2 regions of the Paenibacillus sp. FSL H7-0735 genome follow, and region 1 is predicted to be linked to the other one. Evidence: a T-box and tRNA genes for the amino acid it is inferred to sense, from the RefSeq annotation. Region 1 holds a T-box; the other holds one or more tRNA genes.
The links. A T-box is a leader RNA that pairs with one kind of tRNA and senses whether it is charged. The one in region 1 lies ahead of pheS (phenylalanine--tRNA ligase subunit alpha), so its partner is inferred to be a tRNA-Phe.
Positions count from the first base shown of each region.

Region 2: it encodes a tRNA-Phe, which carries the amino acid that the T-box ahead of pheS (phenylalanine--tRNA ligase subunit alpha) is inferred to sense. The anticodon was not compared.

Region 1 covers NZ_JBBOZH010000001.1:2,107,628-2,116,163, reverse strand. Annotated here, with positions in the region: gene pheT (phenylalanine--tRNA ligase subunit beta) at 1-1,001, opposite strand, end outside; gene pheS (phenylalanine--tRNA ligase subunit alpha) at 1,184-2,218, opposite strand; T-box leader at 2,279-2,564, opposite strand; gene NSS82_RS09385 (sensor domain-containing diguanylate cyclase) at 3,154-4,767, shown strand; gene pulA (type I pullulanase) at 4,831-7,218, opposite strand; gene ptsP (phosphoenolpyruvate--protein phosphotransferase) at 7,598-8,536, opposite strand, start outside.
Region 2 covers NZ_JBBOZH010000001.1:198,929-207,464, forward strand. Annotated here, with positions in the region: rRNA gene NSS82_RS00955 (23S ribosomal RNA) at 1-1,320, shown strand, start outside; tRNA gene NSS82_RS00960 (tRNA-Ser) at 1,403-1,494, shown strand; tRNA gene NSS82_RS00965 (tRNA-Met) at 1,525-1,601, shown strand; tRNA gene NSS82_RS00970 (tRNA-Val) at 1,610-1,685, shown strand; tRNA gene NSS82_RS00975 (tRNA-Thr) at 1,718-1,793, shown strand; tRNA gene NSS82_RS00980 (tRNA-Asp) at 1,808-1,885, shown strand; tRNA gene NSS82_RS00985 (tRNA-Phe) at 1,948-2,020, shown strand; tRNA gene NSS82_RS00990 (tRNA-Tyr) at 2,029-2,114, shown strand; tRNA gene NSS82_RS00995 (tRNA-Lys) at 2,120-2,192, shown strand; gene NSS82_RS01000 (PucR family transcriptional regulator) at 2,342-3,436, shown strand; gene NSS82_RS01005 (ABC transporter ATP-binding protein) at 3,548-4,669, shown strand; gene hprK (HPr(Ser) kinase/phosphatase) at 4,880-5,818, shown strand; gene lgt (prolipoprotein diacylglyceryl transferase) at 5,831-6,862, shown strand; gene ppaX (pyrophosphatase PpaX) at 6,868-7,524, shown strand; gene NSS82_RS01025 (acyltransferase) at 7,521-8,030, shown strand; gene NSS82_RS01030 (acyltransferase) at 8,324-8,536, shown strand, end outside.

The DNA of each region.
Region 1 (8,536 bases):
ACCTCTGTATCCCGTCCACCCATTACTCCGGCCAGACCTACAGCTTTAACTCCATCAGCGATAACGAGCATTTGCGGCTCTAGCTTACGCTCTTGACCGTCAAGTGTAACCAAAACTTCACCTTCATGGGCAAGACGAACGCCGAGTTCTCCACCTTGCACTTTATCTGCATCAAAAGCATGCAGCGGCTGTCCATATTCCAGCATCACGTAATTGGTAATGTCCACGATATTATTAATTGGACGAACCCCAGCAGCCATCAGACGATTCTGAATCCACAGCGGTGATGGTGCAGGTTTAACACCTGCAATATAACGAACTGCATAATGGCTGCAGTATTCTTCATCTTCAATCTTGACGGAAATGGAATCCGCAGCAGGACCACTGATCTCAATAATTTCGCTTTTTGGATCAGGCAATTTAACTTCACGCCCAAGAATCGCACTTACTTCATAAGCAGCACCAATCATACTGAGGCAATCCGAACGGTTCGGAGTCAGATCGAATTCCAGAATCTCGTCATCTAAGCCGAGGACCTTGGAAATATCCTGACCAATCTCTGTCCCTTCAGGCAGCACAAGAATACCTTCTTGTTGCTCTTTTGGAAGCAATTTATCATTCAGTCCCAATTCTTTGGCCGAGCAGATCATCCCTTGCGATAGGACGCCGCGCAGCTTGGCTTTTTTGATATCCAGTCCTGGCAGCTTAGCACCGACCAGTGCTACAGGTACAGTTTGACCTGCAGCTACATTTTTTGCGCCGCAGACGATTTGTAGATCCTCATCTTGGCCCGCATCCACGATACATACGTTCAGCTTGTCGGCATCAGGATGTTTTTCCTTTGATTTCACATAGCCGGTTACGATGCCGGAAATGCCTTTATTGCGGCGCTCTACGCCGTCAATCTCAATGCCGGCAGCGGTAATCTTCTCCGCTAGCTGTTCGGCGGTTACTCCTTCAATCGATGTATAATCAGCCAACCATCCGGTTGATACTTTCATATCCGCTCACTTCCTTTATGTTTCAGATGTATTTATTTCACTGTCGTTCGTGCTGCTTCCTGTGGGAGAACGGATGAAGTGCACTCAATTTCAGCTACACACTATTAAGGACGGTCCCTACAAGGAAATCAGATGCTCCAAAACCCATTCTCCAGCCACTATCAGCCAGCGCACCACAATAACTAAACGCCCTTGAACTGCTTCACAAAACTCATATCATTACTATAGAAATGACGGATGTCATCGATGCCGTATTTAAGCATTGCAATCCGCTCTACACCCATTCCGAAGGCGAAGCCGCTGTATTCAGCAGGATCATAGCCACCCATTTTCAGTACATTCGGGTGTACCATACCTGCGCCAAGGATTTCTAACCATCCACTTTGCTTGCATAGTCTGCAGCCATCGCCACCACATTTGAAGCAGCTTACGTCTACTTCAACACTTGGCTCCGTGAATGGGAAAAAGCTCGGACGAAGACGAATGCCTGTATTCGGTCCAAACATCTCCTGCACAAATTGTTGCAGGGTGCCCTTCAGATCACTCATTCGAATGTTACTTCCAATGACCAAACCTTCGATTTGGTGGAACTGGAAGGAATGCGTTGCATCATCATCATCACGGCGGAATACTTTACCCGGACAGATGATTTTAACAGGAGCTTCACCGTTCATAGCCTGCATAGTACGAATCTGTACTGGCGAGGTTTGAGTGCGCATTAGCAGGTCATCTGTTAAATAGAAAGAATCCTGCATATCACGTGCCGGGTGATTCTTAGGCAGATTTAGAGCTTCAAAGTTATAATAATCGGTCTCCACTTCCGGACCTTCAGCTACACGGTAGCCCATGCCGATAAAAATATCCTCAATCTCCTGTACGACTCTGCTAAGCGGGTGAATGCCCCCTTGCTGTAAACGGCGACCCGGTAAGGTTACGTCTACTTTTTCAGCCTGCAAACGTTGCTGGGTTTCCTGCTCTTGAAAAGCCTCCTGCTTCGCGCCGATAATCTCCTCAATAGCACTGCGAACCTGATTCGCCACTTGCCCGATTACCGGACGCTCCTCAGCACTAAGTCCTCCCATACCGCGCAGAACCTCTGTAAGCTCACCTTTTTTACCGAGATACTTCACTCTTAAATCATTTAGTACCTGCGGATCCATAACCTCCTGCAGCTTAGCCAGCGCTTCAACCTTCAATGCTTCCAACTTCTCTTTCATGGCCGTGTACAGCCCCCTTCAATCATTGTCTAGTTCAACAAAAAAAGGCCTTTCCTCCCGGTAAGGGACGAAAAGACCGTGGTACCACCCTTGTTAGACAAGCTGATCTGTTCCCCTTAAGAGCTTCATTCCCTCTTTTGGCTGGACAGATACCTATCTCACTTTATACAGAAATAACGGTCTGTGACCGGTATCCCCTACCCTTCCCTATTAGACAGCTTAAGGAATTCAGGGAACTGCTCCGGAGTGAACTTCGACAGCTCTGCTTCTTAGAAACGCTCTCAATCCGCGGCGTCTCCTCCCTGTAAGTCAGGCACTGTGTACTCTTCTCCATCACTGCATTTCACAATTCATGCTAATTGTCAGGTATCTCTTTACTACAAGAGATATGTCTCTTTATTATATGCAAAATCTGTCGTTTTGACAAGCTGGATTGGCATCGGGGCGGGCAGGCGTGATTTTTGGAATGATGCCTGCGAACAAAGCCGCACGACTTCACCCCATTCACGCACTGCGTAACGAATAATGAATGATTAGCTTTCCTGTAGTCATTATGACTAAGGGCAGTTTTTTTCAGCAGCTGTAAGCCGTATCATTTATGATCGAGTGGGGTAATAGGATCCATCGGTTTGAATATAGATAATTCAATAGGCCCATACATTAAACTTTAAATTTTGTCTTTTGGATTATTATGAGTAAAGATTGCTCTATAAGCAGCACGTCCTATATACTTGATATACTAGAAACTACCATTTACTCACACGTACACTTTCCTATGTTTTCCCACTATGTATACAACACCTCTTTTATTCCCAAAAGCACCTTCAAACATCAGTGACTGAGTTAAATTACGCCTGACCATAGATTGACTTCTGCAGGTTCTACTTAAGCAGCAATAGATTTACTTAATCATCTTATACAGGGAGAAGATGACTGTGGCAGGGTTCTTCGAATTCAAGGTAACACGCAAACTATTCTATGTCTTCGCTGCAATCTCCGTCCTTCTGGTCGGGATCAGCGTGTCCTCGCTACTCTATTTAAATCACACTATTAATAGATTGTCAGATTCTCTTTATGATGATATATATCAGAACTCTAAGCTCATACTGAGCGCCGATCGTGATCTGCATCAAGCTGCTGTAGCCTTGCAAATCGCAATGGGTCCAAACCTAACAGCCGCGGAAGGTGAACAGTTCACTACGGAGTTTATAGATAATAATCTTCAAGCGCAGGAACGAATAAGTCTAGCAAGAGCAAATATCAACGCTATAAAAAAACCTTACAGTGATATGAAACAAAGTGGAATTATCCTTTCCGAATTAAAAAACGAGCTGCGCTCCTTCGAAACTACCATTGTCATGTGGAAAAATTCAGGGCATACGCTAATAACGGAACGGACGAAGAGTAGCTGGAATCCGGATTCATATTCTGCGCTCACCCTAAACTCGCAATTCAATGAAGCTAGAGCACATCTCGATCAAGCAGAGGACTTGATTGGCAACTACGCCTTGCAAGTAACGGACGGTTTTAAGGATAAAAAAAGCGCTTTGTTCTCCCTATATTCGCTCCTCTTACTTGTGTTTCTCCTGGTCATTATTTACCTTGGACGCAAAATCATCTGGCTCCAGAATGAAATGCTGGAAGAACAAACACTTTATCAGCTAATCGGTGAAACCATGTCTGATTTCATTATTTTGACGGATCCTAACGGGTTGATTCTATACGCTTCCCCCTCACACTCCAGTATTCTAGGCTATGTGCCTAAAAAAGGAGATCCGTTATCCAACTACATACGTGAACCGGAGATTGCCTGGGCTAAATTAAAGAGCGTGGTTCAGGGAACCCCGCGCATTTCAGAACTGCGCATGCGCGGAGCAGAAGGCCAATGGGTATGGCTTGAAACTAAGGTGTCACCTGTTCTCGGCAGCCGTAAATTCCCAGCACAATTCATGCTGTTATCTCGAGAAATTACCCAGCGAAAACAATACGAAGAACGACTACATAAGCTAGCCTTCTATGATCATTTAACAGCGATTCCCAACAGGGCTCATTTCAAAATGTATATGGAGAACCTTATCACACAACCCGGAGAACGGAAGCAAAAAATTGCACTGGCCCTGCTGGATTGTGACAGATTCAAGCAGCTAAATGATACCTTAGGCCATCTGGCTGGAGACGAATTTCTTCAGCTGCTCTCCCGTGAACTTCAGCATACAGTCAAAGGAATAGGTCAGGCCTTCCGGATCGGCGGAGATGAATTCGCAGTTGTACTGCATCGATTCACTTCTCCAGAGATGCTTGATGAAACGCTGCAGCGGTTACTTAAACTGTTCAATAAGTCTTGGTCTGTTGATAACGGGTCCAGCTTCCACACCTCCGCGAGTATCGGAGTAGCTTTATTTCCTGAACATGGAAGCAGTATCAATGAACTGCTGCGTGCCGCCGATTTGGCGATGTACCGCTCCAAAGACCATGGTGGCAATAAAGCCAATCTTTACTATGAGCTTGTGGACGAAGAGTTTGCTGACCAGACCATTGTAAAACCATAAAACCAAATAAAAAGCTGTCTCAGGATACAATCAACCCTGAAACAGCTTTTTTTTGTATTGCCACTAACTGCTTAACCGAAGATGATCCTCTGAAATTCCATCAATCTCCTGTTCACGATCCCGGACTAAGACCTTGGTTAACTCTCCATTCGTAGAACAATCAATGAAGCGGTCTCCGTCTCCATCTTTTTCTTTCCAATCATTAAGCCGCAAAATATATCCAATTGATTGGGTATCTGGCAGCACTTCGATGCGGGCTACTGCACGCCCGTTCTCCATATAACGGAAATCGCATTGTCCATCCTGGATTCCTGTATCCCAAACCCAAAGATTCCAGCCTTGGTAATTCTGATCAGGGCGTTCATAGTGTATTTCGATGATTTTAGAGCGTGGGGCTGGCTCACCACATTCATCATAAAGGACCATCATCGACAACCCTTCCACTTCTACCTCATTGCCTTCGATTCTGCGGATGGCTTCTATCCCGGCACGGGTATGGTCTACTACTATACTCCACCCGTTAGAAATCTCAGGAAGAGCCACCGTCATTCGATCATTATTAGCATTGAAGATAACGGTTATATTGTTCCAAAGATCGCCTCCTGCATGGCCTCTAAGAAGATACGATACTATTCCGCCATCACATCGCAGAAATTCCAACGAACGTTCAATTTCCTGGCGGCCATGCAGACGAAATGCCGGATGTGTGCGCCGCAGCTCGATCAGGCCTTTATAATATTGAAATACGGGCTTAAATACGCTTTTCATATTCCAGCGGATCGAGTTGATCGCGTCACCGCTTCGGTAGCTGTTATGATCTCCAAATTTACTGCGCAGGAGCTCATCTCCAGCATGCAGGAAAGGTATCCCTTGCGATGTCAGAATAATTCCGTTAGCAAGCAAGGAACGACGTACAGTTTCATTACCGAGAATGTTCTCCGGATCTACATTCACGTATGGATTGGCAAGGGCCACTGCATCTTCCAGATCCTCGTTATCCATGTTGGCGATTACCGGAAAATCAGCTTTCTGGCTCCCCCCTTGAACGATAAGCAACTTATCCCATAAATTCAAATTATCATGGGCAGTTACATAGTTCACAGATTCCACAGGCGAGTCCGTAAACTCATGAATTGCTCCTTTAATTCCGGCTGCAATAGCACCTTCTTTGCCATATTCGCCTGTCACGAACCCTCTTCCGAAGCCATCACTATCCCCTTTGATCGCTGAACGAAAGTTATCGTTGAAGACAGCATAACCCTTGCCCCGTTGTACACCTTTTAGCGTTTTAGTGGCCAGCGGAGAATCTCCACCCGTCCAAGGTTCACCGTAAAGCAACAGATTCGGATTCACTTCTAGACGGAGCTCTTCCGTAATCTCCCGCATGGTAACACTGTCCATCAGACCCATCAGATCAAACCGGAAACCATCGATATGATATTCCGCAGCCCAATAAGATAGGGAGTCTTTAATAAATTTACGGACCATCGGACGTTCTGTAGCCAGCTCATTGCCAACCCCGGAGCCATTCGACAAACGTCCCATAAAATCGCGGCGATAGAAATAATCTGGGACAAGCGGCTCAAAAGGTCCATTCTCCACAGCATAAGTGTGGTTGTAAACGACATCCATAATTACCGCGATCCCGCGGCTGTGCAAGGCCTGCACCATCTCTTTAAATTCACGGATCCGCAAGCCAGGATTGGCAGGATCGGTGCTGTAAGATCCTTCAGGTACATTATAATGCTGGGGATCATACCCCCAATTGTAGTCCACATTAGCTATGGAGGAACCCCGATTAACCACCTTCAGCTCATCCACGGTCTGAAAATCAAATACCGGCATCAGATGAACATGGGTAATCCCTAATTCAGCCAGATGATCAATCCCCACTGTATTTCCTGCCGGATCCTTTAATCCAAATTCGGTAAATGCTTTGAATTTACCCTTATAATACATACCAGAGCTCTCATGTGAGGAAAAGTCACGAACATGCAGTTCATAAATCACTGCGTCGGCAGGATGCTGTAACGGAGGCGCTACATCCTGATCCCAATGTTCTGGATTCGTATCCTGCAAATTAACGATTGCCGATCTTAAACCATTAGCTGATACGGCTGTTGCATAAGGATCTACTGCTTCTGTCACATTACCATCTGCAAAAACAGCACGGTACATATAATATTTCCCTTTTAGATCACCTGATAACTTGGTCTGCCAGACTCCGCCATTACTACGCTGCATATATACAATCCGACCACTGTCCACAGCGCTCTTATGTGACTCACTATTCAGTTGATAACCACCTGTTTCGTACAGGACAAGGGACACAGCAAGAGCCGTAGGTGCCCAGACTTTAAAGACACTGTACTCCGTTGAATACGTCAAGCCTAAGTCCTTACCCTCATAGACTTCCATCATCAATTCTGCATTTATATAATTTTTACTCATGAATTAACACCATCCTATGGCTCCCCACCTAACCTGTAGGGTTGCTTATAAGTCCATATATTACCAATTCATTACATATTAATACTTGCACAGCGCTGCAAGTCGGCAAATGGAGTATAAACTTTCTATGGATCCTTACTATTATATGTACGACATATTTATAGGTTTGGGTTCCTTATCGACTTTATGCTCATTACTAATACTATCGGTATAGACATCTGCGCAATAAAGAAAATAAACAGTGAACAGTAAATGAGGTCGAATTAAAGTAAATTATAGATTAAAAAACATAAAAAAGCCGACCTCCAGCCATCGGAAGTCGGCAATAGTAGTTGGAAAACAGTAGAACGCTAAAACGGATTAATGCATGCGTAAAAAGTTACTTAGCGATACTTTGAACAAGTGCAGCTACTTCTTCAGCCGTGCCAAGCTGCAAAGCTTTTGCAGCCAAATCCTTCATGTCGGCAGCCGACAATTTAGAAATTTGACTGCGCGCTGACAGAATGGAAGTTGCACTCATGCTGAATTCGTCAAGACCAAGACCCAGTAGCAGCGGAATAGCTGTTGCGTCACCAGCCATTTCACCACACATCCCTGTCCATTTACCTTCTGCATGGGCTGCATCAATTACATTTTTGACCAAACGCAGGATGGCTGGATTGTAAGGCTGATACAGGTAAGATACCTGTTCATTCATACGGTCAGCAGCCATTGTATATTGAATAAGATCATTCGTACCGATACTGAAGAAATCAACTTCCTTAGCAAACTGGTCAGCCAGTACAGCAGTTGATGGAATCTCAACCATTATGCCGAGCTGAATGTTGTCTGATACTTCCTTACCTTCTTCCCGAAGCTTAGCTTTCTCTTCGAGCAAAAGATCACGCGCAGCACGGAATTCACCAAGCGTAGCTATCATAGGGAACATAATGCGAAGATCCCCGTGAACACTTGCTCTTAGTAATGCACGTAGTTGAGTACGGAAAATATCCTGACGATCCAAGCACAGACGGATCGCACGGAAACCAAGGAAAGGATTCATTTCCTTCGGAAGGTCCAGATAAGGCAGCTCTTTATCGCCACCGATATCCAGGGTACGTACGACTACCGGCTTACCCTTCATGTTCTCAAGTACAGTACGGTAGGCGTTATATTGGATTTCCTCAGAAGGCAGCTTATCGCGACCCATGTAAAGGAACTCAGTGCGGTACAGACCTACACCTTCGCCACCATTCTCAATTACACCATTCACATCATTTGGTGTACCAATATTGGCAGCTAGCTCAACATGTTTACCGTCTGCTGATACTGTTGGTTC
Region 2 (8,536 bases), 1.9 Mb from region 1:
CTCACACTGCCAAGAAAAGCCTCTAGCCAGGAGAAGGTGCCCGTACCGCAAACCGACACAGGTAGGCGAGAAGAGAATTCTAAGGCGCGCGGAAGAACTCTCGTTAAGGAACTCGGCAAAATGACCCCGTAACTTCGGGAGAAGGGGTGCCCCGGTAGTGTGAATAGCACGAGGGGGCCGCAGTGAAAAGGCCCAAGCGACTGTTTAGCAAAAACACAGGTCTGTGCGAAGCCGCAAGGCGAAGTATACGGGCTGACGCCTGCCCGGTGCTGGAAGGTTAAGGGGAGTGGTTAGGGGTAACCCGAAGCTATGAACCGAAGCCCCAGTAAACGGCGGCCGTAACTATAACGGTCCTAAGGTAGCGAAATTCCTTGTCAGGTAAATTCTGACCCGCACGAATGGCGTAACGACTTGGGCGCTGTCTCAACGAGAGATCCGGTGAAATTTTAATACCTGTGAAGATGCAGGTTACCCGCGACAAGACGGAAAGACCCCATGGAGCTTTACTGCAGCTTGATATTGAATTTGGGTACGATCTGTACAGGATAGGTGGGAGCCGTAGAAATCGGAGCGCAAGCTTCGGTGGAGGCGCCGTTGGGATACCACCCTGATCGTATCTAGGTTCTAACCTAGTACCCTTACCGGGTACGGGGACCGTGTCAGGCGGGCAGTTTGACTGGGGCGGTCGCCTCCTAAAGAGTAACGGAGGCGTTCCAAGGTTCCCTCAGAATGGTTGGAAATCATTCGCAGAGTGCAAAGGCATAAGGGAGCTTGACTGCGAGACCTACAAGTCGAGCAGGGACGAAAGTCGGACTTAGTGATCCGGTGGTACCGCATGGAAGGGCCATCGCTCAACGGATAAAAGCTACCCTGGGGATAACAGGCTTATCTCCCCCAAGAGTCCACATCGACGGGGAGGTTTGGCACCTCGATGTCGGCTCATCGCATCCTGGGGCTGAAGTAGGTCCCAAGGGTTGGGCTGTTCGCCCATTAAAGCGGTACGCGAGCTGGGTTCAGAACGTCGTGAGACAGTTCGGTCCCTATCTGTCGTGGGCGCAGGAAATTTGAGAGGAGCTGTCCTTAGTACGAGAGGACCGGGATGGACGTACCGCTGGTGCACCAGTTGTTCCGCCAGGAGCATGGCTGGGTAGCTACGTACGGACGGGATAAGCGCTGAAAGCATCTAAGCGTGAAGCCCCCCTCAAGATGAGATTTCCCAATTAGTAAGACCCCTTGAAGACGACGAGGTAGATAGGTTGGAGGTGGAAGTGCAGCAATGCATGGAGCTGACCAATACTAATCGGTCGAGGGCTTATCCTATACTTAGAATGCAGATTTGTTTCGGATTCAGTTTTCAGGGAGTCAAATTCCTGTTTGGATTGCTGTGGTACTGATATCGTTTGGAGAGATACCCAAGTGGCTATAAGGGGACCCTCTGCTAAGGGGTTAGACTGCGTAAGCGGTGCGTGGGTTCGAATCCCACTCTCTCCGCCATTTTCAATCCATAGCAATACTAATTATTGTGGCGGTGTAGCTCAGCTGGCTAGAGCGTACGGTTCATACCCGTGAGGTCGGGGGTTCGATCCCCTTCGCCGCTACCATAATACCTGGAGGCTTAGCTCAGCTGGGAGAGCATCTGCCTTACAAGCAGAGGGTCGGGGGTTCGATCCCCTCAGCCTCCACCATTTTCATCTTTTTAGAATTGCTTTTACACCGTGCCGGTGTAGCTCAACTGGTAGAGCAACTGACTTGTAATCAGTAGGTTGGGGGTTCAAGTCCTCTCGCCGGCACCATTTTTAATTAATGCGGAACCGTGGTGTAGTTGGCCTAACATGCCTGCCTGTCACGCAGGAGACCGCGGGTTCGAATCCCGTCGGTTCCGCCATTTTTTCCACAAAATGAGTGGGAAGTGTAAGACTTTTCCGCTTAATTGTCATGTAATCTTATGGCTCGGTAGCTCAGTCGGTAGAGCAGAGGACTGAAAATCCTCGTGTCGGCGGTTCGATTCCGTCCCGAGCCACCTTTTTTGGGGGATTAGCGAAGTGGCCAAACGCATCAGACTGTAAATCTGCTCACGTACGTGTTCGGTGGTTCGAATCCATCATCCCCCACCATTTATGAGCCATTAGCTCAGTTGGTAGAGCACCTGACTTTTAATCAGGGTGTCGAAGGTTCGAGTCCTTCATGGCTCATCCCAAACAGAAAGTCATCACCTTAGGGTGGTGGCTTTTTTTGTGTTTTTATGTCGTATTATAGTAGCGCGCTGCTGTAGTGATTAACATAATATTAGAGAATATGCTAAAATAGGCGAAAAGAGCAAAAGTGGTGGAGTATGGTGACTATGGATAGCGAAACATTGCGAAAAAAGTTAGAGCAGCTCACCGGAAAGAAAACCGGAATCAAGCAGTTAGGTAGGCAACATTCAGCTTCTCTTTTTAGCATGGGATTGGAAGCACAGGAACAGCCGGTAATCCATGAGGGTCATCTTTGGGCACCATTATATGAGACTGATGGACGTGTAACCGCTGTCTGGGTGGAATTGGATGGACTTAACTCTTTGGAAATTCAATTAGTGAATTATGCGGTTCGAAACTTTGCAATTGCACTAAAAGCTACTGGGGTTAGAGAAGAAGGGGAAGCGGAGGCTCGGCAGCTGGGAACCTGGTTGAACACCGAACTGGAGCAAGAGAAAAATGACTCTGAGATACCCGATGAGATGGCTCTAAAGGGACGTTTATTCGGAGATATGGTTCCATTCCTACTTAGCAGTGAGAATGCACATAGCCCGCAGATCACTTATCGTTCCTTAATGAAGCTGCTGCGCAGCTATTTTGAGAATGAAATTCTGCTTATACCTCTTCAAGAAAAAGAATGGTTAATATTGGCCCGGAAGGAACTACTCACGGGCGGAGATGATAAGGATGAGGAAGAAGAGAGTGTAGATGAAATTCTGGCTCAGACCAGCATGGGCTTACACGAACTGATAGCCAGCGAATGGGTAGGTGTATTCCATTTGGCTGTAGCTCCGGCTATAGTTCCTGTTAAGGGATTGACGGGATCCGTGGCCTTGCTGAGGGAGACTATTGTACTCGGTCGTATTTTCCAAGTGGGTGAGTATATTCATTTACCTTGGGAGCTGCATTTGGAACGATTGGTTAACAGCATTCCTGACGCACGGCGTAAACAGTTACTTGGACAGATTGGCGACTATTCTTCCGTATTATCGGATAAAGAGATGCTGATGACCCTGGAGACGTTTTTTGAGATGGATTGTAATGTAAGTGAAACAGCCAAGAAGCTATATATTCATCGCAACACGCTTTTATACCGTCTGGACAAGATCAAACAGGAGACTGGCGCGGATGTGCGTAGCTTTGGGGACGCTGCTATTGTGAAGCTTACTATGCTTTTGTATAAAGTGACGAAAAGGAAATAGGTTTTTTGTGAACGTTACAAATAGCCACCGTGTCCCGTCTAGGGTAATATAAATGTACAAGGAAAAAAGAATTTTTCAATTAATCAATAATTAACTCGAGGGGGAAATACAATGGCAGGCGTACGTTTAGAGCATATTTTCAAAAAATACCCGGGTTCAGATAAAGCAACAGTAATGGATATCAATCTTGATATTAAAGATAAGGAATTTCTAGTATTGGTTGGACCATCCGGTTGCGGTAAATCCACAACTTTGCGTATGATCGCTGGTCTGGAAGAAATCTCCGAAGGTAAAATGTACATTGGCGATCGTGTAGTCAACGACGTTGCACCTAAAGACCGCGATATCGCGATGGTATTCCAATCCTACGCCCTGTATCCGCATATGAGCGTATACCAAAACATGGCTTTCGGTTTGAAACTTCGTAAAGTGAAGAAAGATGAAATCGACAAGAAAGTACGTGAAGCTGCTAGAATTCTCGATATCGAGCATTTGCTAGATCGTAAACCAAAAGCACTTTCCGGTGGTCAACGCCAACGTGTCGCTTTGGGACGCGCTATCGTACGTGATCCACAAGTCTTCTTGATGGATGAGCCTCTTTCCAACTTGGATGCTAAACTTCGTGGTCAAATGCGCGCTGAAATCACTAAACTGGTTAAACGCCTTGAAACCACTTGTATCTACGTAACGCATGACCAAACAGAAGCTATGACAATGGGTGACCGTATCGTAGTTATGTATGATGGTATCATTCAACAAGCTGCTTCCCCTGAAGAGTTGTACAATGAACCAACTAACCTGTTCGTAGCTGGATTTATCGGATCCCCTACAATGAACTTTATCAATGGTACTTTGTCCGAAGCAAACGGTTCTGTCCGTTTCCGTGCTGAGAACCTTGATGTTGAAGTACCAGGCGGAAAAGCTCAAATCATCCGCAGCAAAGGCTACATTGGCAAAGAAGTAATTATGGGCGTTCGTCCAGAAGATATCCATGAAGAGCCAGTATTCTTGGAAGCTTCCCCGAACACAATCTTTACTTCATTGGTTGATGTAACTGAAAACCTTGGTCACGAAATGCTCCTTTACTTGAGCGGCCTTGGTAAATCTACTGTAATCGCTCGTGTAGATGGACGTTCCACTACTCGCGAAGGCAGCAAGCCAAAATTGGCTATCGATATGAACAAAGTTCACTTCTTCGATAAAGAATCCGAAGTTAACATTCTGTTGGGATAAGATCGCAGGATCTTTTCTCTCTTGATAAAGCCACCCGAAAGGGTGGCTTTATTGTTTAATTAGGGTCGTAATGGATAGGCGTTAAGATTGCATTCACAAGCGTTATCAATTAAGATAGCAGGAGAATTACCTCCGGAATTGTAATGAGATCGCTGTCAACCGGACGCAGTAAGCGGACATATACCGCAGGTGACGAAAGGACGAATTTACATGGCTAAGAAAGTAAAAGTATCTGAATTGGTACAACATTTTCAATTAGAGGTTATTTCCGGCCAGGAAGGTCTAAAGCGACCTATTACGGTCGATGACCTGAATCGCCCTGGACTAGAGATTGCTGGTTATTTCGAATATTATCCGGAAGAACGTGTTCAACTATTAGGTAAGACAGAACTCGCATTCTTCTCCATGCTGCCTGAAGCTGAACGTAAAAGTAGGCTTCGTGGAATCTGTAATGACAATACACCTTGTATCGTAATTACCCGTAGTTTGGATGTGCCACAGGAGTTAATTGATATAAGTAATGAAAAGGGACTTCCTGTGCTTCGTAGCTCGATGGCTACGACTATTTTCTCCAGCCGTTTGACGAGCTTCTTAGAAGGGAGATTAGCCCCTACAGCAACGATTCATGGTGTACTCTGTGATGTATATGGTGTAGGTATGCTGATTACTGGCAGTAGTGGTATTGGTAAGAGTGAGACAGCCCTTGAACTTGTAAAACGTGGACATAGACTGATCGCTGATGATGCCGTGGAAATCCGCCAGACTTCAGATAACCAGCTGCATGGTACAGCCCCTGAGTTGATCCGTCACTTGTTGGAAATTCGCGGAGTAGGTATCATTAACGTAATGACACTTTTTGGTGCGGGTGCTATCCGTAATCATAAACGGATTACACTTGTCGTTAGATTAGAGGCTTGGCAGCAAGACAAGCAGTATGACCGGCTTGGACTTGATGAGGAAACGACGCGGATTATTGATACCGATGTTCCACTTGTAACCATTCCTGTACGTCCAGGACGTAACCTTGCCGTTATTATTGAGGTTGCTGCGATGAACTATCGCCTGAAGCAAATGGGCTTTAATGCAGCCCTGCAGTTTACGAATAAGTTAACTGCGACCATATCTGAGGATATGGACGATCTCGATTAGGAGTGTGAGACAATGTTCCCATTAGCAATAGATCCTATTGTATTCTCAATTGGATCACTGCCTGTACACTGGTACGGGTTAATACTAGGGGTCGGTGCACTCGCGGGATTATTTCTTGCGATCCGCGAGGGCAAACGGTTCGGAATCCCGCAAGAATTCTTTATGGATATGCTGCTACTGGGTGTACCCTCGGCAATTATAGGGGCACGGATTTATTTTGTAGCTTTTAAATGGGACGATTATAAGCATAATCTGATAGACGTCTTTAAGATCTGGAATGGCGGCATCGCCATTTACGGCGCATTAATAGGAGCGATTATTTGCGGAATTATTTATTTCCGTTATAAGGGTTACCCTTTCTGGCGTATTGTTGATATTTGCGCACCTGGACTACTGGCGGGTCAAATGATTGGCCGCTGGGGAAACTTTGTCAACCAAGAGGCATACGGCAGCGTAGTTGAGGAATCTTTTTTACGGGATAAACTGCATTTACCTGACTTCATCGTTAATCAAATGTACATAGGGGATGCTTTTCATCATCCGACTTTCCTGTATGAATCTCTTTGGAGCTTACTAGGGATTGCGTTATTGATGGTTCTCCGTCGTCAGAAGTTTGTACGTGCTGGAGAAATCTTCATGTCTTACTTTATATGGTATTCCATCGGTCGGTTCTTCATCGAGGCTGTGCGTACTGACAGTTTAGCTTTTAACGGAAGTGCAGGACTGGCTTCGTTTATAAATGGCTTATGGAGTCCGATGGAATGGTTAGGTTTTGAACAAGGATATCTGGATCCTGCCTATGGTAATATTCGTATTTCTCAGCTGCTTTCTCTACTGATTATTGTGGCAGCTATATTATTAATCGTTATTCGCAGAGTAACCGGAGAGCCTAAAGCACATTATTCTGACCCTATCGTATGTACTAAACCGATCCAAGCAGATACTGTAGTGCCAGAAAGCGCAGTAAATACACCGCAGAAAACTCGTCAAGGAACACAACCTGAGCAAGGACAGCCAGCGGATGGAGATAAGAAGGAGCAGTAAAACTTATGATAGAATGCGTTCTTTTTGATCTGGATGGAACGATTGTCGATACGAATGAGCTAATCATTAGTTCATTTATGTACGCGCTGAAGGACAATGGTCTGGCTCCACTGACCAGAGAAGAGATAATTCCGCATATGGGAACAACCCTTCAGCAACAGATGAGAGTATTCTCTGGACTAGAGGATGTAAATGGTACGTTAGAAAAGTCCTATCGTTCTTATAATAATGAGCATCATGATGAGTTAGTGCGGTCCTTCCCGCTTGTAAAGGAGACCATTGAGGAGCTCTCGCGTCGTGGGATCAAACTTGGGATTGTAACTACTAAGATCCGTCCAACAACGATCAAGACTCTGGAAAGGTTCGATTTGCTTAAGTACATGGATACGATTGTGACTGTGAACGATGTTACTGAACCAAAGCCACATCCGGAGCCCGTTCTGACAGCGGTCAAAAACCTTGGCGTTGATCCTCGTAAAACCTTAATGATAGGTGACAGTGCGGTTGATATTCAATCAGCCAAAGCTGCCGGTGTATACGCTGTTGGAGTATCTTGGTCTTTGAAGGGCGAGGATACGCTCCGCAAGTATGATCCGGACTTTATCATCCATAACATGAAGGATATTATAGAAATTATGGAGCGAGGAACGAATGAATCGTGAGAAACGTAACCCGTTATCCAGTAGAAGGTCATAACTCACTTTGGTATATTTACCGTACGGTCAGCCCTTGGAAGGGTGTCCGCAACTTTATTTTTATTCAGATTGCCCGCTATTGTCCGATTCTACCGTTAAAGAATTGGATCTATCGACGGATGCTGGGGATGAAAGTTGGTAAACACACGGCTTTTGGTCTTATGGCAATGGTGGATGTGTTTTTTCCGGAGAAAATAACGGTAGGTGAGAATTCTATTATTGGTTATAACACGACGATTCTGGCGCATGAGTATCTGATCAAGGAATATCGCCTGGGCGAAGTGGTGATCGGTGAAAATGTATTGATCGGCGCGAATACAACGATTCTTCCCGGTGTAACCATTGGAGATTGGGCAGTTATAGCTGCTGGCTCCGTGGTGCACAAAAATGTGGCAGCTGGCTCTTTTGTCGGAGGCAATCCACTGCGAGAGCTGCGCCCCTCTTCAACGGAAGAACATGCGGAACAAGTGTAAACGATGCTTTTTTAACCCTGCAGTTACATATTGCGTTTTTTTAGCGCAGGTTCTGCAGGGTTTCTTGCGTCTTAGAGAAGATTATTAAGGAAACTTTAAGTTCTTCTTAAGTTTTTAGAACAGATACATTCGATATAATTAGCGTTAGTGATAAGGCGAATCCCACGCTAGGCATTCAGCTTCAAATATCAGAATGTAAAATCAGCAGGTGCAGGCTTCCTGGTATTTTCAGTTTCCACATTCCGCTTAGCGTCTCTATGAACAACCATCATAGTAGAGAAGAGGAATATAATATGAACACTGCGAGAAAGGAAAGGCTGCCCCAGCTGGATATCTTCAGAGCATTAGCGATCTTAGGTGTACTGCATGTGCATTCCTCATCTTTTGCCGCTGGAGAGCAGGCACTGCATTCACCTTATTATTACTGGCTGAACTGGATCAACATTTTCTTTAAATTCGGTACGCCCTCATTTATTTTTCTGAGCAGCTTTGTATTGTTTTATAAT